4 regions of the Chimaeribacter sp. YP20170169 genome follow, and region 1 is predicted to be linked to each of the others. Evidence: predicted binding sites of a transcription regulator. Region 1 holds the regulator's gene; each other region holds the start of a gene.
The links. The regulator LexA, encoded in region 1, represses DNA repair genes until DNA is damaged. The targets are predictions, from matches to a motif close to TNCTGTATGTACATACAGNA.

Region 1 (4,212 bases):
CGCATAAAAAGAGCGGGAAAACAGGCGGTAACGTGAAGTGATAATAACGCTTAGCAGATGTAACAACGAATGTCCGCCCGCCAGCCCCGACGGCGCGTCAGGCGCCTGCCGGGAACCAGCTATCCTGTTGCCAGTGGCGACGCCAAATCCAGCCCAGCGCTAGGCCTCGCAGGGCCAGGAACACCGTCAGCGCCAGCCACAGCGCATGGTTGCCCAGCCAGGGCAGCGTTAACAGGGTCAAGCCATAGCCTGCGGCGGCCACCGCCATGCTGTTACGCATCTCACGGCCACGCGTCGCCCCGATAAACATGCCATCCAACAGGTAGCACCAGACGCCCACCAGCGGCAGCAGCACCTGCCAGCCCAGATAGTGCTGCGCCAGCGCATGTAGCGCCGGTAGCGAGGTGAGCGCCGCGACAATCTGTGTCCCAAACAGCGCATAGAGCGCCGCGAACGCCAGCGCCACCAGCCCGGCCTGCCGGCAGGCGGCATGCCACACCGCCTGCAACTGCCCGCGGTTGCGCGCGCCATACGCCTCCCCCGAGTGCGCCTCCACCGCGTAGGCAAAGCCATCCAACGCATAGGCGGTAAAGGTCAGCAGGTTCATCAACAGGGCGTTAACCGCCACCGTCTCACTGCCCAGCCGCGCGCCCAGAATGGTCAGTGAGGCGAAACAGAGTTGCAGCAGCAGCGAGCGCAGCATGATGTCGCGGTTAAGCGCCAGCAGCCGCCGCAGATCGCCGCGCCAGCCCTGTGCCAGCATTGCCCGGCTGATGCCGCGCCGCCGCATGACGCGCGCTGCCAGCCACAGCCCGAGCAGCAGGGTGGCGTACTCCGACAGGACGGTTGCCCACGCCGCGCCCTGCACGCCCCAGTGCAGCCCCATCACCAGCCACAGGTCGAGCACAATGTTCAGCAGGTTGCCTATCACCAGCAGCAGCACCGGTGCGCGCACATGCTGTACCCCCAGCAGCCAGCCGAGGATCACCAGATTCGCCAGTGAGGCGGGCGCGCTGAGCCAGCGGATCTCAAGGAACAGCCGCGCCTGCTCCAGCACCGCGGCATGGCCGCCCACCAGCCCCAGCGCCAGTTCAATCAGCGGGTGGCGGAACAGCAAAATCAGCAGGCCTGCGGCAACCGACAGCAGCAGCGGCTGTATAAAGGCCCGCGCCAGCCGCGCCGGATCGCGGGCGCCGAACGCCTGCGCCGTCATGCCGGTGGTGCTCATGCGCAGGAACAGCAGCAGCATAAACAGGAAGCTGGTCGCCATCGCGCCAACCGCGACGCCGCCGAGGTAGTCTGGACTGTCGAGGTGGCCGATGACGGCGGTGTCCACCAGCCCCAGCAGCGGGACGGTGACGTTGGAGAAGATCATCGGCAGCGCCAAACGCCAGAGCTGGCGGTCGGTCTCGCCGAACCGTAGGGCGGCAATCAGTGGCATCAGTTCGCTCACGGGCAGGGAGAAGAAACGACAACGCCCCACGAGGGGGCGTTATCAGGAGTTCAGGACTGTATCCGGCTGGCGCAGCCGCTTCCTGCACTGCGCCCTATGCCGTTAGCTCCAGTCGCCGTTGCGAATGACGCCGACGGCCAGCCCTTCAATAGAGAAGGTCTGCTCGCGCAGGTCAACCACGATCGGGGTGAACTCTTTGTTTTCCGGCAGCAGGTGCACAATGTTGCCCTGCTTTTTCAGGCGCTTGACGGTGACTTCATCATCAATGCGCGCCACCACGACCTGGCCGTTGCGCGCATCCTGGGTCTTGTGCACCGCCAGCAGGTCGCCATCCAGAATGCCGATATCTTTCATCGACATGCCGCTGACGCGCAGCAGGAAGTCGGCGCTCGGCTTGAACATCGCCGGGTCAACCTGGTAGTGGCTCTCAATGTGCTGCTGGGCCAGCAGCGGCTCGCCGGCGGCGACGCGGCCAATCAGCGGCAGGCCGTTCTCCTCTTCCATCAGCAGGCGGATGCCGCGTGAGGCGCCGGAGACAATCTCAATCACACCCTTGCGCGCCAGCGCCTTCAGGTGCTCTTCTGCCGCGTTAGGCGAGCGGAAACCCAGGCGCTGCGCAATCTCGGCACGCGTCGGCGGCATGCCGGTCTGGGAAATGTGGTCGCGAATGAGGTCATAGACCTCTTGCTGTCTGGTGGTAAGTGCTTTCATCCCGCCCCCTGGTTGTTTATACAGTCTTGCTGGGAGTATATACAGCTACGGCGCAGTTGAAAACCTGACAGGCGAAAAATCCCCGGTTCTGGTGCATTTTGCACTGTTTACCGTGCGCTTTTGCGTAAATCTTCGCAAGTTATGACAAATGGGGCAGCAGCACCATTGCCCAGACGAAAAGTGTCAGTATGATAGCCAACGCAACGGCCGCCGAGCCAAGATCCTTGGCGCGGCCCGAGAGCGGATGCAACTCCGGCCCGATTCTGTCGACAATGGCCTCGATCGCGCTGTTGATAATCTCAATGATCATCACCAGCACGATGGCCCCGACCATCAGGATGCGCTCAACGGTGGTCACATCCAGCCAGAACGCCAGGATGATGGCCGGGATGGCCAACATGGCCTCTTGTCGGAACGCAGCCTCATTTTTCCAGGCTGCCAGCAGTCCTTTTACTGAATAACCGGCCGCTTTATAGATACGGACTAACCCGGTTGTTTGATTTGCCATACGCTCTGCACCTTAAGATGAATTAACAATATTTTAGCGGCTATTCATCCACTCGGGACGAAAGATATCAAACCGGCTTTCTGATATCCTTGCGGCGCATCGCTTATATGAGGCTTTACATTTTTATGTCAGGTTGGCGCAAACTTTACTACTCCCTTTTGAACTTACCGCTCAAATTGCTGGTAAGAAGCAAGGTGATACCTGCCGATCCGGTGACGGAACTCCGCCTGGATCCGACCCGGCCGGTACTTTACGTTTTACCCTATGATTCGAAGGCAGACCTTCTGACCCTGCGGCGGCAGTGCCTGGCGCAGAACCTGCCCGATCCATTAATTCCGCTGGAGATTGACGGCCACCACCTGCCGAGCCATGTGTTCATCGGCCAGGGGCCACGCTTCTTCCGCTATTACACCCCACAGGAGGAGTCGGTCAAGCTGTTCCACGACTACCTCGACCTGCACCGCAACAACCCACAGCTCGACATCCAGATGCTGCCAGTTTCGGTGATGTTCGGCCGCTCGCCGGGCCGCGAGGGGGATGGCCAGATGATGCCGCACCTGCGGCTGCTCAACGGCATCCAGAAGTTTTTCGCCGTGGTGTGGCTGGGGCGCGACAGCTTTGTGCGCTTCTCCAATACCGTCTCCCTGCGCTACATGGCGACCGAGCACGGCACCGACAAGACCATCGCGCAGAAGCTGGCGCGCGTCGCGCGGATGCACTTCGCCCGCCAGCGGCTGGCCGCCGTTGGCCCGCGCCTGCCAGCCCGTCAGGATCTGTTCAACAAGCTGCTGGCCTCCAAGGCGATTGAGAAGGCAGTGGAAGATGAGGCGCGCAGCAAGAAGATCTCCCATGACAAGGCGCGGCAGAACGCCATCGCCCTGATGGAGGAGATTGCCGCGGACTTCTCCTACGAGACGGTGCGCCTCTCCGACCGTATCCTGAGCTGGACGTGGAACCGCCTCTACCAAGGCATCAACGTCAGCAACGCCGATCGCGTGCGCCAGCTGGCGCAGGATGGACAGGAGATCGTCTACGTGCCCTGCCACCGCAGCCACATGGACTACCTGCTGCTCTCCTACGTGCTCTACCATCAGGGGCTGGTGCCGCCGCACATCGCGGCTGGCATCAACCTGAACTTCTGGCCAGCCGGCCCGATCTTCCGCCGACTGGGCGCGTTCTTCATCCGCCGCACCTTCAAGGGCAACAAGCTCTACTCCACGGTGTTCCGTGAGTATCTGGGCGAACTCTTTACGCGCGGCTATTCGGTGGAGTACTTCGTCGAGGGCGGGCGCTCGCGCACTGGCCGCCTGCTGGAGCCGAAAACCGGCACGCTGGCGATGACCATTCAGGCGATGCTGCGCGGCGGCACCCGCCCGATCACCCTCGTGCCGATCTACATCGGCTATGAGCATGTGATGGAGGTGGGCACCTACGCCAAGGAGCTGCGTGGCGCGACCAAAGAGAAAGAGGGCTTTTTGCAGATGCTGCGCGGGCTGCGCAAGCTGCGTAACCTCGGCGAGGGCTATGTGAACTTCGGCGA
Region 2 (4,212 bases), on a different replicon from region 1:
TGGCGCCTGCCGTTCTTCCTGGCACTGCCGCTGGGCATCATCGGCCTCTATCTGCGTAACGCGCTGGAAGAGACCCCGGCTTTCCAGCAGCACGTTGACAAGCTGGAACAGGGCGACCGCGAAGGCCTGCGTGATGGCCCGAAAGTGTCGTTCAAAGAGATTGCCACCCGCCACTGGAAAAGCCTGCTGACCTGTATTGGTCTGGTGATCTCCACCAACGTCACCTACTACATGCTGCTCACCTACATGCCGAGCTACCTGTCGCATAACCTGCACTACTCGGAAGACCACGGTGTGCTGATTATCATCGCGGTAATGATCGGGATGCTGTTTGTGCAGCCGATAATGGGCCTGCTGAGTGACCGCTTTGGCCGTCGCCCGTTCGTGATTATCGGCAGCATCGCGCTGCTGGTGCTGGCGGTGCCTTGCTTCATGTTGATCAACAGCCAAGTGACCGGGCTAATCTTCGCTGGCCTGCTGCTGCTGGCGGTCGTCCTTAACGCCTTCACCGGCGTGATGGCCTCCACCCTGCCAGCGATGTTCCCGACCCACATCCGCTACAGTGCGCTAGCCAGCGCCTTCAACATCTCGGTGCTGATTGCCGGCCTGACGCCGACCATCGCCGCCTGGCTGGTGGAGTCCTCGGGTGACCTTTATATGCCGGGTTACTACCTGATGGTGGTGGCGCTGGTGGGCCTGGCGACCGGTATCTTCATGAAGGAGACCGCCAACAAGCCCCTGCGTGGTGCGACCCCGGCAGCCTCCGATTTGGCGGAAGCCAAGGAGATTCTGCGTGAGCACCACGACAACATTGAGCAGAAGATTGAAGACATCAATACGCAGATCGCTGAGCTGGAGACCAAACGTGCCAGCCTGATCCAGCAACACCCACGTATCAACGAATAAGGCTCCCGTGCCTTAAGCAAAGCCCCGGCCCATGCTGGGGCTTTTTACATTTTGTCGCCTTTCTTAACGCAGAACTGCACTATCCCGCCAAGCGGCCAATAACCCCAAGGTTATCAGGCGATTCAGTGCCCCAAAGCACGCTGGTGCCCCCTAATACTGCCTCCCCCTATCTGCCAGCCACCTGACACATTTCCCATCACGGCCGCGTCACTTATCCCACATGTTCTATAACTTAGGTGTGTTACCTGCCCAGTTGGCCCTATGCCACCTTCCAGATAACGCCATGCAGTGCCGTGTTCACCCGATGGATTTTCCCCATGGCCTGCATGTGTGAGCATGATATCGACAAAGCACCACAATGCGGTTTGCAAGGGATTTCCCCTATTTCTGACCACCCAAACATTGAGGATGGCGAATGTTTAAACATGTCAAATCACTGCAATACACTGTCCGGGTTTCTGAACCCAACCCTGGCTTGGCTAACCTGATGCTGGAGCAGTTTGGCGGGCCACAGGGCGAACTGGCGGCGGCCTGCCGCTACTTCACCCAAGGGCTGGGCGATGATGATCCGGGGCGCAAGGATCTGCTGCTGGATATTGCCACCGAGGAGCTAAGCCATTTGGAGATCATTGGCACCATCGTGGCGATGCTGAACAAGGGCGCGAAGGGCGAGCTGTCGGAAGGGACGCAGAAGGAGGCCGATCTCTATCGCTCACTGACCGGCAACGGCAATGACAGCCACATCACCGGCGTGCTCTATGGCGGCGGGCCGCCGCTGACCAACTCCGCTGGCGTACCCTGGACGGCCGCCTACATTGATACCATCGGCGAGCCGACAGCTGACCTGCGCTCGAATATTGCTGCCGAAGCCAGGGCAAAAATCGTCTATGAACGCCTGATCAACCTGACGGATGATGTCGGCGTGCGTGACGCGCTGACCTTCCTGATGACCCGTGAAGTGGCGCACCAACTCTCCTTTGAGAAGGCGCTCTACGCCATCCGCAACAACTTCCCGCCGGGCAAACTGCCGCCGGTGCCCGCCTTTGCCAACACCTACTACAACATGTCGGGTGAGGGCGAGGTGCGGGGAAGCTGGAACTCAGATGAGAACTTCCAGTATGTGGCCGACCCGCAGCCCGCAGTGGATGGCGGCGACGGGCTGGCAGTGCTGACCATCCCGGAGTCGCAGAAAGTGGACTATCAGGTGATGGCGCAGCGCACCCAGTCTGACCCGAACATCAACCCCGTCACTGGTGCGGGGCTTGGCTCTACCCCGTTGGAGGATAAGGATCTGGGGAGTAAGGGCCAGCCATAACGGCTAGCCCGGCAGGGGGCATACCCGCGGGTATGCCTTTTTTATTTACGCAGGGTATGGATGACGTGCAGCACCTTGCCGAAGATCTCCAGCCGGTCAGCCTCTACGTAGATGGGCTGGTAGGCCGGGTTCATCGGCTCCAGACAGAGACGCGGCGTCAGGCAGAGCCGCTTGACGGTAAACTCCCCCTCCACCGCCGCAATCACGATGTCGCCATGCTGCGGCGTTTCGGCGCGATCCACCACCAGCAAATCACCACTGTTGATGCCCGCCAGTACCATTGAATCCCCCTCGGCACGCACAAAGTAGGTGGCGCTGGGGTGGCGGATACAGTACTCGTTCAGATCCAGCGTCCGCTCAATGTAGTCCGCCGCCGGTGACGGCACCCCGGCACGGCAGTAGTCGGCAAACAGCGGCAACGCCAGCACCGGTATCTCCTCATCCGGCGTGCTAAATATGCTTGTTACAATCACATCACTTCCCTCAATGATACTGGTTATCTATCCAGTATATGATAATTTAGAGGAATGGAAAGTGAGATTGCTCCGTTTCTCAAGGTGTTAGCCGCAGGTTATTTCGCCAGTGCCGCCATCAGGTTGGCGCGGCAGGCGCTGTCTTGCTGCACGGCGCGGGCTTTGTCGGCCTCAGGCAACCCCTGGAAAGCGGCAATCACCCGCCGGGCTTCGTCGCGATCCAGCGATTTGCGGTCAAGCGCGTAGAAGGAGTTGCCGCCCTCAATCACGGTATTGAAATCGCGCAGATAGGCCTCTGGCGACGTGTCACTGCCCTGACGTTGCACAATCACACACATCACCGCGCTATAATAGCCGTCGTTTTCCACACGGGCTTTATCAGCCCGATTTTTCCACCACATGCCAGCGGCCGCCAATATCAGCAGCACGAGAATTAAGGTTACGCTTTTTTTCATTTTGATCTTTTCTTGATAATAAAAGGTGATTCTAAAGTGTCATCAGACAAACCACCAGCCAGAATAGCGGGATGATATAGGGTTGGTTGAGAAAAGCGGAAATGGCGGCAGGGAAAGAGGCAAAGCGGGGAATTAAAGGCAGGACGCCGCTGTTACACGGCGTCCTGGGGCGATCACAGGGCGAAATCGTCCAGCGACTTGCCGGCATCCAACGCCAGTTTAATGGCTTTCGGGGTGCGGCCCTGACCAGTCCAGGTTTTCAATTCGCCATTTTCATCGCGGAATTGATATTTCGCCGGACGCGGCTGGCGCTTCTGGCGGCCACCTTGGGCATCGGTCATCGCCAACAGTTCAGCCGGGTCAATGCCCTCTTCCTGCATCAGCTCCAGATACTCTTTCAGCTTGGTAAGGTGCTCTTCTTTCTGCTGCTTTTCTGACGCCTCTTCTTCGCGGCGTTCTTCCACGATGGTTGTCAGTTTTTGCAGGATTTCTTCCAAGGTTGAGAGATCGACCTCACGCGCCTGAGTGCGCAGGCTGCGAATATTGTTCAACGTCTTCAGAAAACCAGTCATAATAATACCTTTCTATTCGATGCTTTATATTTATACAAATGTTTAAGAAGCGCGATCTTATAATACCCCTACGACTATTAACAACATTAAATCGTAAATAGCCGACAACAGCCTAATAAGTATCCGATTTTTCCTGCACTATTATCCGCGCAGAAATCAGGGATACCCTGCCGTCATTAAAATAGTGGATACCATTATTACGATATAATGCCCAAACTGATGATGGCGAAACGCCGCATATCGGCGGCGCAAAAAGGATAATATTGCGCGCCCTTGGCAAGCCAAGCCGGCAGGAATTTCATTTAAATGTCGCGATTACAACAATAGCGCCAGCTCCATCGCGGTACGCTGCAACTGCGGCAATACCGTGTCGCGCAGGGTCTGGGCCGAGACCTGCGAGGCATTGACGCCGACGTTCATCGCCGCCACCACCCCACCCTTGCGTGCGTGCATCGGCACCGCAATGGATCGCAATCCTATCTCAAGCTGTT
Region 3 (4,212 bases), 1.2 Mb from region 1:
CCTCATACCACTGCTGGCCCAACTCCCCGCCGCCGCGGATGTGCGCCAGCGCAAACACAAAGCCACGGTCAAGCAGGCTCAGGCGGCTGGTGCTGAATGAGGGATCCATGCTACTGCCGTAGGAGCCATAGCCATAGACCAGCAGCGGGTTGGCCCCCGCCTGGAACAGGTCACGCCGGTAGACCAGCGACACCGGCACCTTCACCCCATCGCGCGCCGTCACCCATAGCCGTTCGCTGGCATAGTGGCCGCTATCAAAATTCTTCACCTCCTGCTGTTTCAGCAGGGTGCGCTCGCCGCTCTCCATATCCACCTCAAACAGCGAGCTGGGGGTGGTCATGGAGGAGTAGCCGTAGCGCAGCAATTCAGTCTCCGGGTCTGGGTTATAGGCCAGCCAGGTGACGTAGGTGGGATCGTCGAAGCGAATCTCCTTCTGCGCCCCGCTCTGCCAGTGGATCTGGCGCAGGTGGGTCAGCCCCTCGCTGCGCTCCTCCACCACCAGCCAGTGGCGGAACAGGCTGAAGCCCTCCAGCATTACCTCCTGGCGCGCCGGTATCACCACCTGCCACCCCGCCTCGTCCGGGCTTTCGGCCTGATAGAGGCCAAAGTTTTTGCCCTCTTTATTGGAGCGAATATAGAAGTGGTCACGGTAGTGATCGATGGCGTATTCGTGGTCACGACGGCGCGGCACAAAGATCTGTGGCTCGGCCTCTGGCTCCGCCGCGTCCAGCAGCAGGATCTCTGAGGTGGTGGTGCTGCTGAGGTGGATCAGGATATAGCGCTCGGAGGTGGTCTTCTCCAGGCTGACGTAGAAGGTGTCGTCCTGCTCCTCATACACCAGCACATCCTGCGCCGGATCGCTGCCCACCATATGGCGATAAACCTGATAAGGCAGCAGCGTTTTGTCATGCTTGCGCACGTAATAGAGGGTGCGGGAGTCATTGGCCCACTCAAAGCTGGCAGAGGTGTTAGTGATCACCTCTTCCGACCACTGCTCGCTGGCCGCCTCACGGATGCGGATGTCGTACTGGCGGCGCGAGAGGAAATCCTCCGCCATCGCCAGCCGCTGGTTGTCCGGGCTGACGTCCAGTGCGCCGAGGGTGTAGAACTCATGCCCCTCCGCCCGCACGTTGGCATCCAGCAGCACCTCCCATGCCTGCGTCTCGGCGGCAGGCTGGCGCACGTAGATCGGGTACTCCTTGCCGGGCTGGTAGCGGGTCTGGTAGCGGTAACCGTGGCGCACGTAGGGTACTGAGGCATCCTCCTGCGGGATACGATCCACCATCTCCTGATAGAGGGTTTCACGCAGTGCCTGATGGGGCTGCATCATCTGCTCGGTGTACTGGTTCTCGGCGGTCAGGTGGGCCAGCACGTCCGACGCGCTGCGCTCATCATCACGTAGCCAGTAATACTCATCGATACGGCTATCACCGTGCGTGGTGAGAGTATGGGGGCGCTTGTCAGCTTTGGGTGGTGTAATCATCGACTGTTCCCTGGCACTGCCATTGTTAACCGATAAGGGGCGAAAGGACGCACCGGCGCATGGAATCCTGCTAAGTATGGCTACTGCGCCGGTCAGGCGTCGGATAAATGTTGGCGCCTCAGGCAACCTGAAAACAACATCTTAACAAAAGAGGCATGATAGCCCTTAACAGAGGGCGAACTCAATGCAGTAGAGTTGCTGGATATCGGGGTAGAGGGTCTGGATAAGCTGTCGCAGCTCAGGGAGGGACATGTTCTCCTGCCGGGCATGGGTGTCGTTTAGCTCGGAAGGGGCCACCGACGTCACGGCAAGCACGCGCAGATGGCAGAAGACGCCGCCATCCTCAAGGCGCGAGACGCACAACACCTCACCCGGCGTGACGTCGGCCTCAAGGCTGTCACGCAGGGTAATGGTTTTGCGGCCGGCCAGGATGTCATCCTGGAAGCGGCGATAGAAGGTAAAGGATCGCATGGCATCACTCCTTGATGGCGTCAGGCTCAGGCGGCCTGATTGTCGCTGTCCGCCGCCTCTTTGCCGCGGCCCTTGGGCTTCAGGCGCGCAGGCTCTTCAGCACCCTCTTCCGCTTTGCTCGCCAGCACGCTCTCCAGCGAACCGCCGCGCAGGATCTGGGTCAGCGGATCTTTATGCTCGGCCAGGAAGAAGCTCAGGCTTTCACGCTCGCCCTCTTCCATCTCCAGTGCGGAATGGGCCAGCCATTCAGACAGGGTATCGGCCAGATCCAGCATCTTGTCGTAAGCGTCAGCCTCTTTCTTGGTCGCAAACGTCATCTTTTCCTCGCCTTGTCGCACCACGACATATTTCACTTCAACCGTCATGAGTGTTAATCCTCTTAATGGCACACTACTGTATAGATATACAGTTTAAGGAAAATAGGACGGGGAGGCAAGCCCTTTCGCACAAACCGGAACCCGCCTCCCAAAAAATAAATTACTTCAATAACCGGGCTTTACAGCTTTTGCCTTTGATTTTACCTTGCTGGAGCTGCGAGAGCGCACGACGGACGCTGGCACGGCGGATCGCCACATAGGCGTGTACCGGGAACATGTCGATTTTGCCGACTTCCGCCGCCGTCAGCCCGGCGTCACCGGTCAGCGCGCCAAGGATATCGCCGGGGCGGATTTTCGCCTTGCGGCCGCCATCGATGCAGAGCGTAGCCATCTCTGGCTCGAGCGCCACGGACGGGGTCGCCATCAGCTTGTCAGCCGGCTGCCACTGGGTGCGGATGGCGAGGTAATCCTCCAGCGCGTGCACGCGCACCATCTCCTGTGGGGCGCAGAAACTGACCGCCACACCGGCCGTACCCGCGCGGCCGGTGCGGCCAATGCGGTGGACGTGCACCTCGGGGTCGAAGGAGAGCTCGTAGTTCACCACCAGCTCCAGATCCTTGATGTCGAGGCCGCGCGCGGCGACATCGGTCGCCACCAGCACCCGGCAGCTGCGGTTGGCGAAGCGCACCAGCACCTGATCGCGGTCACGCTGCTCCAGGTCGCCGTGCAGGGCCAGCGCGCTGATGTTCTCGGCAGCCAGCGCGTCGGCCACCTCCTGGCAATCGCGTTTGGTGTTGCAGAACACCACACACGAGGCCGGCTGGTAGTGGCGCAGAGTGCCAGTCAGCAGGCGCAGGCGTTTGTCACGGCTGGTTTCGATGAAAATCTGCTCAATGGAGGGCGGCTGCTCACCGCCGTCGATCTCAATCGTCAGCGGCTCGCGCTGGACACGCGCGCTGATGCGGGCGATCCCCTCCGGGTAGGTGGCGGAGAACAGCAGGGTCTGGCGCTGCGGCGGGGTGTAGCGGATCACCTCGTCGATGTCATCGCTGAAGCCCATGTCGAGCATACGATCGGCCTCATCCAGCACCAGCAGGCGCAGTGCGTCCAGGTTCAGCGTCTGCTTGCGCAGGTGCTCCTGTACCCGGCCCGGCGTGCCGACCACGATATGCGGCGGACGCACCAGCGAATCAAGCTGCGGGCCAATGGGCTGGCCGCCGCACAGGGTCAGAATCTTGATGTTCTGGGTGAAGCGCGCGAGGCGGCGCAGCTCTTTGCTCACCTGATCCGCCAGCTCGCGGGTTGGGCAGAGCACCAGCGCCTGAGTGAGGTACTGGCCAGCGACAATCTTGTCCAGCAGGCCAATGCCGAAGGCGGCGGTTTTGCCGCTGCCGGTCTGTGCCTTGGCACGGACGTCACGGCCATCAAGGATGGCCGGCAGGGCGGCGGCCTGTACTGGGGTCATGGTGGCGTAACCCAGTTCCGCCAGATTGTCGAGTTGCTCCGCCGGCAGCGGCAGGGAAGAAAATGGGAGTGTGCTCAAGACAGTCGCTCTTATGATGGAAAAAAAGGGGGGCGGGCGTGTGCTGCAATACAGTCAGTTCCGGCAAGCGCCCATCATAGCAGAGAGCGGGCCGGGCGCGGTAACACGGCGGGGGCCTAGGGCAAAAAAACCCGCGCCGGGCGGGTTTTCAGGCGCTCACCGCACGGGGCGGCAATGCGCAGTCAGATGGTGACCACGTTGGCAGCCGATGGGCCACGCGGGGTCTCCTGTACGGAGAACTCCACCTGCTGCCCTTCCGCCAGGGTTTTGAAGCCGTCGCTAACGATCGCCGAGAAGTGGACGAAGAGGTCATTGGAACCGTCAGCCGGGGTGATGAAGCCGAAGCCTTTGGATTCGTTGAACCACTTCACGTGGCCAGTTTTCTTGCTCATGGCGTT
Region 4 (4,212 bases), 990 kb from region 1:
TGACAGCCGCCGTAGTGGCCGCTACCGTCGCCACGGCGGCTGGCGTGACGGAGGAGAGCGGCGAGGCTGCCTTCGGCGAAGCACCGTAGCGCGCCTCTTCGCGGGCCGCAAAGGCCTGGCGAAGCGCGTCCTCATCCTCGTGCAGGGCGTCAGTCACTGGCACGGAAGGTGGCGTCTCACGCTCTTCACTGCCATAGCGCTGCTGTTGCTGAGCGGCAAAAGCGCGTGCCAGTTCAGCCTGCTGCGCCTCTTCATCCGGCTCGGCGTGCACGGCCTCAGGCGCAGACGGTGTGCCATAGCGTTGCTGTTGCTGCTCGGCGAAGGCCCGTCCTAGTGCTTCCTGTTCGCCAGCTTCCTCTTCTTCCGGCGAGGAGGAGACAGCAGCCTCACGTGCGGCCTGCTCCGCCTGACGTTGCGAAGGCAATTTAATGCCATAGGAGGCCAGCTCCCGACGGGTCGGGATACGTACCGGGTTCGGGCGGGGCAGCTCTGGGCCAATGCCCTGCTTCACCTGTGGATTGGTGTCGCTGACCGCACTGAAGGCTGGCATAAAGGGTACGTCGCCATCACTGCCCGTGGCATCGCTGGCGGGAAGCTCATCGCTGTCGCGCTGTGCGGCGCTGAAATCGAATGGCGAACGGGCGCTCTCTGTCTCATGCCAATTCCCTAGCCGTGGCCCCTCATCCTCTTCTGCCGCTGGCAGCGTAGGTTGGGTTGGCGCAGGCGTAGTCTGTGGTGCGGCAGTCTGCACCTCGACGTGGTGCAGGGCCGGTGCAGGTGCCGCCTCTACGCTGGCAGCCGCCGTCACACGCTCTGCCGCTACGGCCGTGGCCTCTGCTGGCACAGCCGGGGCCGCGGAGGGTTGGGCCACAGGCTGCGCGGCAGCTGGCGCAGAGGGTGCGGCTGAAGACGCAGGTTGTGCGGCAGAAGGCGCAGAGAAAAGTACGTCGTCGTCAGCCGTCAGGTGCGGCAGTGGCGCCTCTTCACGGGCGTGGCTGGCCGGTGTGGACGCGTCATCGAACGCCTCATCCTCGTCATCATACTCATAACGATCGTCACGGCGGGAGCGATTGGTCATAAAGGTACCGGCACCCAGTACCACCGCGCCGATGCGCTCGGCGATGGTCAGCCAGGACCAGCCGGTGAACAGGGTAAACCCTACCGCCCATACCGCCAGCAGCGCCAGCGTGGCGCCCATGGCATTGACCCACGGCGTCAACGCGTTGCTTATCAGGCTGCCAATTACCCCGCCCGAGGCGAAGTAATAGAGATCGTCAACGTTCAGCGCCGCCAGGCCACATGAGGTAAGCACCAGCGCCAGGAGGCCGATCAGCCGCAGGGAGAGCGTAAAGAAATCGATGTAGTCACGGCTGCCACGCTGCCGGTAGACCACCACACAGCTGACAACCATCAGCGGTGGAATGGCGTAGGCAAACACGCCGAAGGTGAAGAACAGGGTGTCGGCCAACCACGCCCCTACCCCGCCCCCCAGATTATGGATGGGCTCATGCCACGCTGTCTGTGACCAACTTGGGTCAGAAGGGTTGAAACTGAGCAGCGCTGCCATGAGATAAATCCCGAAAAGCGCAATCACCACCAGCAAGGCTTCAAGGAGCCGCCGGCTGCTGCTGAGCTTTTTCAGGCCAATGTCTTTATCTTCTGTGTATTCCTGGCTCAAGAAAGGCTCTCCAGGTTCCTGTGAACGGAAATAACAACCGCGCCGGGAACCCTTCCCGGCGCGTGGGCTGTATGGATAAACAGCAGTGTAGCGAATCTCTTCAGGTTTTGCACCTGCAGCGTTTACCGGGTCTTGATGACCAGACGGTTACTCTGTTTGACTTCTTCCATCACCACATAGGTACGGGTGTCATTCACGCCCGGCAGGCGCAACAGCGTTTCACCCAGCAGCTTGCGGTACGCGGACATATCCGGCACACGGGTCTTCAACAGGTAGTCGAAGTCACCGGAGACCAGATGACACTCCTGGATATCTTCCAACTTCTGTACGGCGGCGTTGAACTGCTCAAAAACATCCGGTGCGCCACGGTTCAGCGTGATCTCCACGAAGACCAGCAGCGAGGCATCCAGATAGTGAGGATTGAGCAGTGCGGTATAGCCATGAATGAAATTCTGCCGTTCCAGGCGACGGACACGCTCCAAGCATGGCGTAGGGGATAAGCCTACCCGTTTGGAAAGTTCGACGTTGGAGATGCGGCCATCCTTCTGCAATTCATTCAGGATGTTGCGATCTATCCGGTCGAGGTCCTTTCCCGGTCGTTTTTTGTTGTCTGCCATTATTATTGTCTCTCTTCTGTTCTTCCCTGTCTTTACACACCCTGCCAACTTCAATGTGTTAAGGGTTGTCCCAAGCGAATACCCAATTGCCCTTGCCCATCGTCAGCCTGGCCCCTGCCTGTCAACTGGTACCTTGCCACGATGAAATCTGGCTGAGAGAAGAATTAATCACTGAATGTCCTGCCAGTTGCGACTGGCGGGGCCATTTGCGCGGGTTTAATTTCTTCTTACACAGATGTTTTCGCAAATGCGTAGCCGATTGTCAAAGTAAAAGAACCAAAATCAGAAGAACGTGCCAGATTAAAAAATAATCACTCCCATTTTTGCAGTGAATTCCCCTACTACCTGACGAGAGGGCCATCACGGCCCAGAGCCGATGGGGCTTGAAATGGCAGCACTTCCTACTGGCACATGGCACACCCAGCCAAATTTGGTGGGTAGCACACTTTGGCGAAAATTTCCTGTATCAACCCATCAAAAATAGGCAAAAACTATCAAACAAATTGATAACAACAGCGGCTGAGGCTTTTGTTAACGCGATTATTTCCCTACAATCGTTTTCATTGCATGTCGTCCCACGCGGAGATAAGAATTCATGAGTACGGTTAAACACAGTAAATTGTTGATTTTAGGCTCAGGCCCGGCAGGTTATACCGCTGCGGTCTATGCAGCGCGCGCCAACCTGCATCCGGTTTTGGTTACCGGCATGGAGAAAGGTGGCCAGTTGACCACCACCACTGACGTTGAGAACTGGCCGGGCGATCCGGAAGGACTGACGGGGCCGCTGCTGATGGAGCGTATGCATGAACATGCCGCTAAATTCAACACTGAAATCCTGTTTGACCACATCCACAGCGTGGATCTGCAGAACCGCCCGTTCCGCCTGACGGGTGACAACGGCGAGTACACCTGTGACGCCCTGATTATCGCCACCGGCGCATCTGCCCGCTATCTGGGCCTGCCGTCGGAAGAGTCATTCAAGGGCCGCGGCGTCTCCGCCTGCGCCACCTGTGACGGCTTCTTCTACCGCAACCAGGAAGTCGCCGTGGTCGGCGGCGGCAACACCGCCGTGGAAGAGGCGCTCTACCTTTCCAACATTGCCGCGAAAGTGCATCTGATTCACCGCCGCGACACCTTCCGCGCCGAGAAGATCCTGATCGACCGGCTGCACGACAAAGTGGCCAGCGGTAACATCGTGCTGCACACCAACAAAACTCTGGATGAAGTGCTGGGCGACCAGATGGGCGTTACCGCCGTCAACCTGCGCAACGCACTGACTGACCAGCTGGAGAAAGTTGATGTGGCGGGTGTCTTCATTGCCATCGGCCACAGCCCGAACACCGCCATCTTCAACGGCCAGCTGGAGCTGGAGAATGGTTACATCAAGGTGCAGTCCGGTATCCACGGCAACGCTACCCAGACCAGCATCCCTGGCGTGTTTGCCGCCGGCGACGTGATGGACCACAACTACCGTCAGGCGATCACCTCCGCCGGCACCGGCTGCATGGCCGCGCTGGATGCGGAGCGCTACCTGGACGGCCTAGCCGCGGCCTGCAACAACGAGTAACCCGCGCCCCGCTCCTCACGCAAAAAAAGGCGGCCTTCGGGCCGCCTTATTATTTTCAGCCGCCCCACGGACGCGGTAACATGTGCGCGATCGAAATAGACCTCCAAACGATCAGGGATTTGGCCTCGTGCCATAACTTCCATGCGCCAGGGCGCATGTGACCGCCATGCACGTCCTGCATGTTGTGCGATGACAGATGGCTGATGACAAAAACTCGACAACAACAACTGCTTCGATGGCTGCGGCAGCAGCGCGCGCCCGCGCGTCGCTGGCTGCAACTCTCCATGCTGCTGGGCCTGTTCAGCGCGCTGCTGATTCTGATGCAGGCTGGCCTGATGGCGGCCCTGCTG

Region 2: a site for LexA is predicted at 2,712-2,731, ahead of umuD (translesion error-prone DNA polymerase V autoproteolytic subunit). Genes of this name have one in related genera too.
Region 3: a site for LexA is predicted at 2,346-2,365, ahead of ACK3SD_RS10300 (YebG family protein). Genes of this name have one in related genera too.
Region 4: a site for LexA is predicted at 1,744-1,763, ahead of ACK3SD_RS11470 (DNA translocase FtsK 4TM domain-containing protein). Genes of this name have one in related genera too.

Annotation. Positions count from the first base shown of each region.
Region 1 is NZ_CP176824.1:3,517,612-3,521,823, forward strand. Features, by position in the region: gene dinF (MATE family efflux transporter DinF) at 98-1,441, opposite strand; gene lexA (transcriptional repressor LexA) at 1,556-2,164, opposite strand; gene ACK3SD_RS16045 (diacylglycerol kinase) at 2,304-2,672, opposite strand; gene plsB (glycerol-3-phosphate 1-O-acyltransferase PlsB) at 2,798-4,212, shown strand, end outside.
Region 2 is NZ_CP176825.1:81,989-86,200, reverse strand. Features, by position in the region: gene proP (glycine betaine/L-proline transporter ProP) at 1-906, shown strand, start outside; gene ACK3SD_RS18235 (manganese catalase family protein) at 1,322-2,221, shown strand; gene umuD (translesion error-prone DNA polymerase V autoproteolytic subunit) at 2,263-2,691, opposite strand; gene ACK3SD_RS18225 (hypothetical protein) at 2,793-3,149, opposite strand; gene ACK3SD_RS18220 (H-NS family histone-like protein) at 3,323-3,721, opposite strand; gene ACK3SD_RS18215 (IclR family transcriptional regulator domain-containing protein) at 4,037-4,212, opposite strand, start outside.
Region 3 is NZ_CP176824.1:2,294,846-2,299,057, forward strand. Features, by position in the region: gene ACK3SD_RS10290 (S9 family peptidase) at 1-1,483, opposite strand, end outside; gene yqfB (N(4)-acetylcytidine aminohydrolase) at 1,649-1,954, opposite strand; gene ACK3SD_RS10300 (YebG family protein) at 1,981-2,319, opposite strand; gene dbpA (ATP-dependent RNA helicase DbpA) at 2,432-3,814, opposite strand; gene cspE (transcription antiterminator/RNA stability regulator CspE) at 3,997-4,206, opposite strand.
Region 4 is NZ_CP176824.1:2,528,895-2,533,106, forward strand. Features, by position in the region: gene ACK3SD_RS11470 (DNA translocase FtsK 4TM domain-containing protein) at 1-1,678, opposite strand, end outside; gene lrp (leucine-responsive transcriptional regulator Lrp) at 1,801-2,295, opposite strand; gene trxB (thioredoxin-disulfide reductase) at 2,891-3,862, shown strand; gene cydD (heme ABC transporter permease/ATP-binding protein CydD) at 4,066-4,212, shown strand, end outside.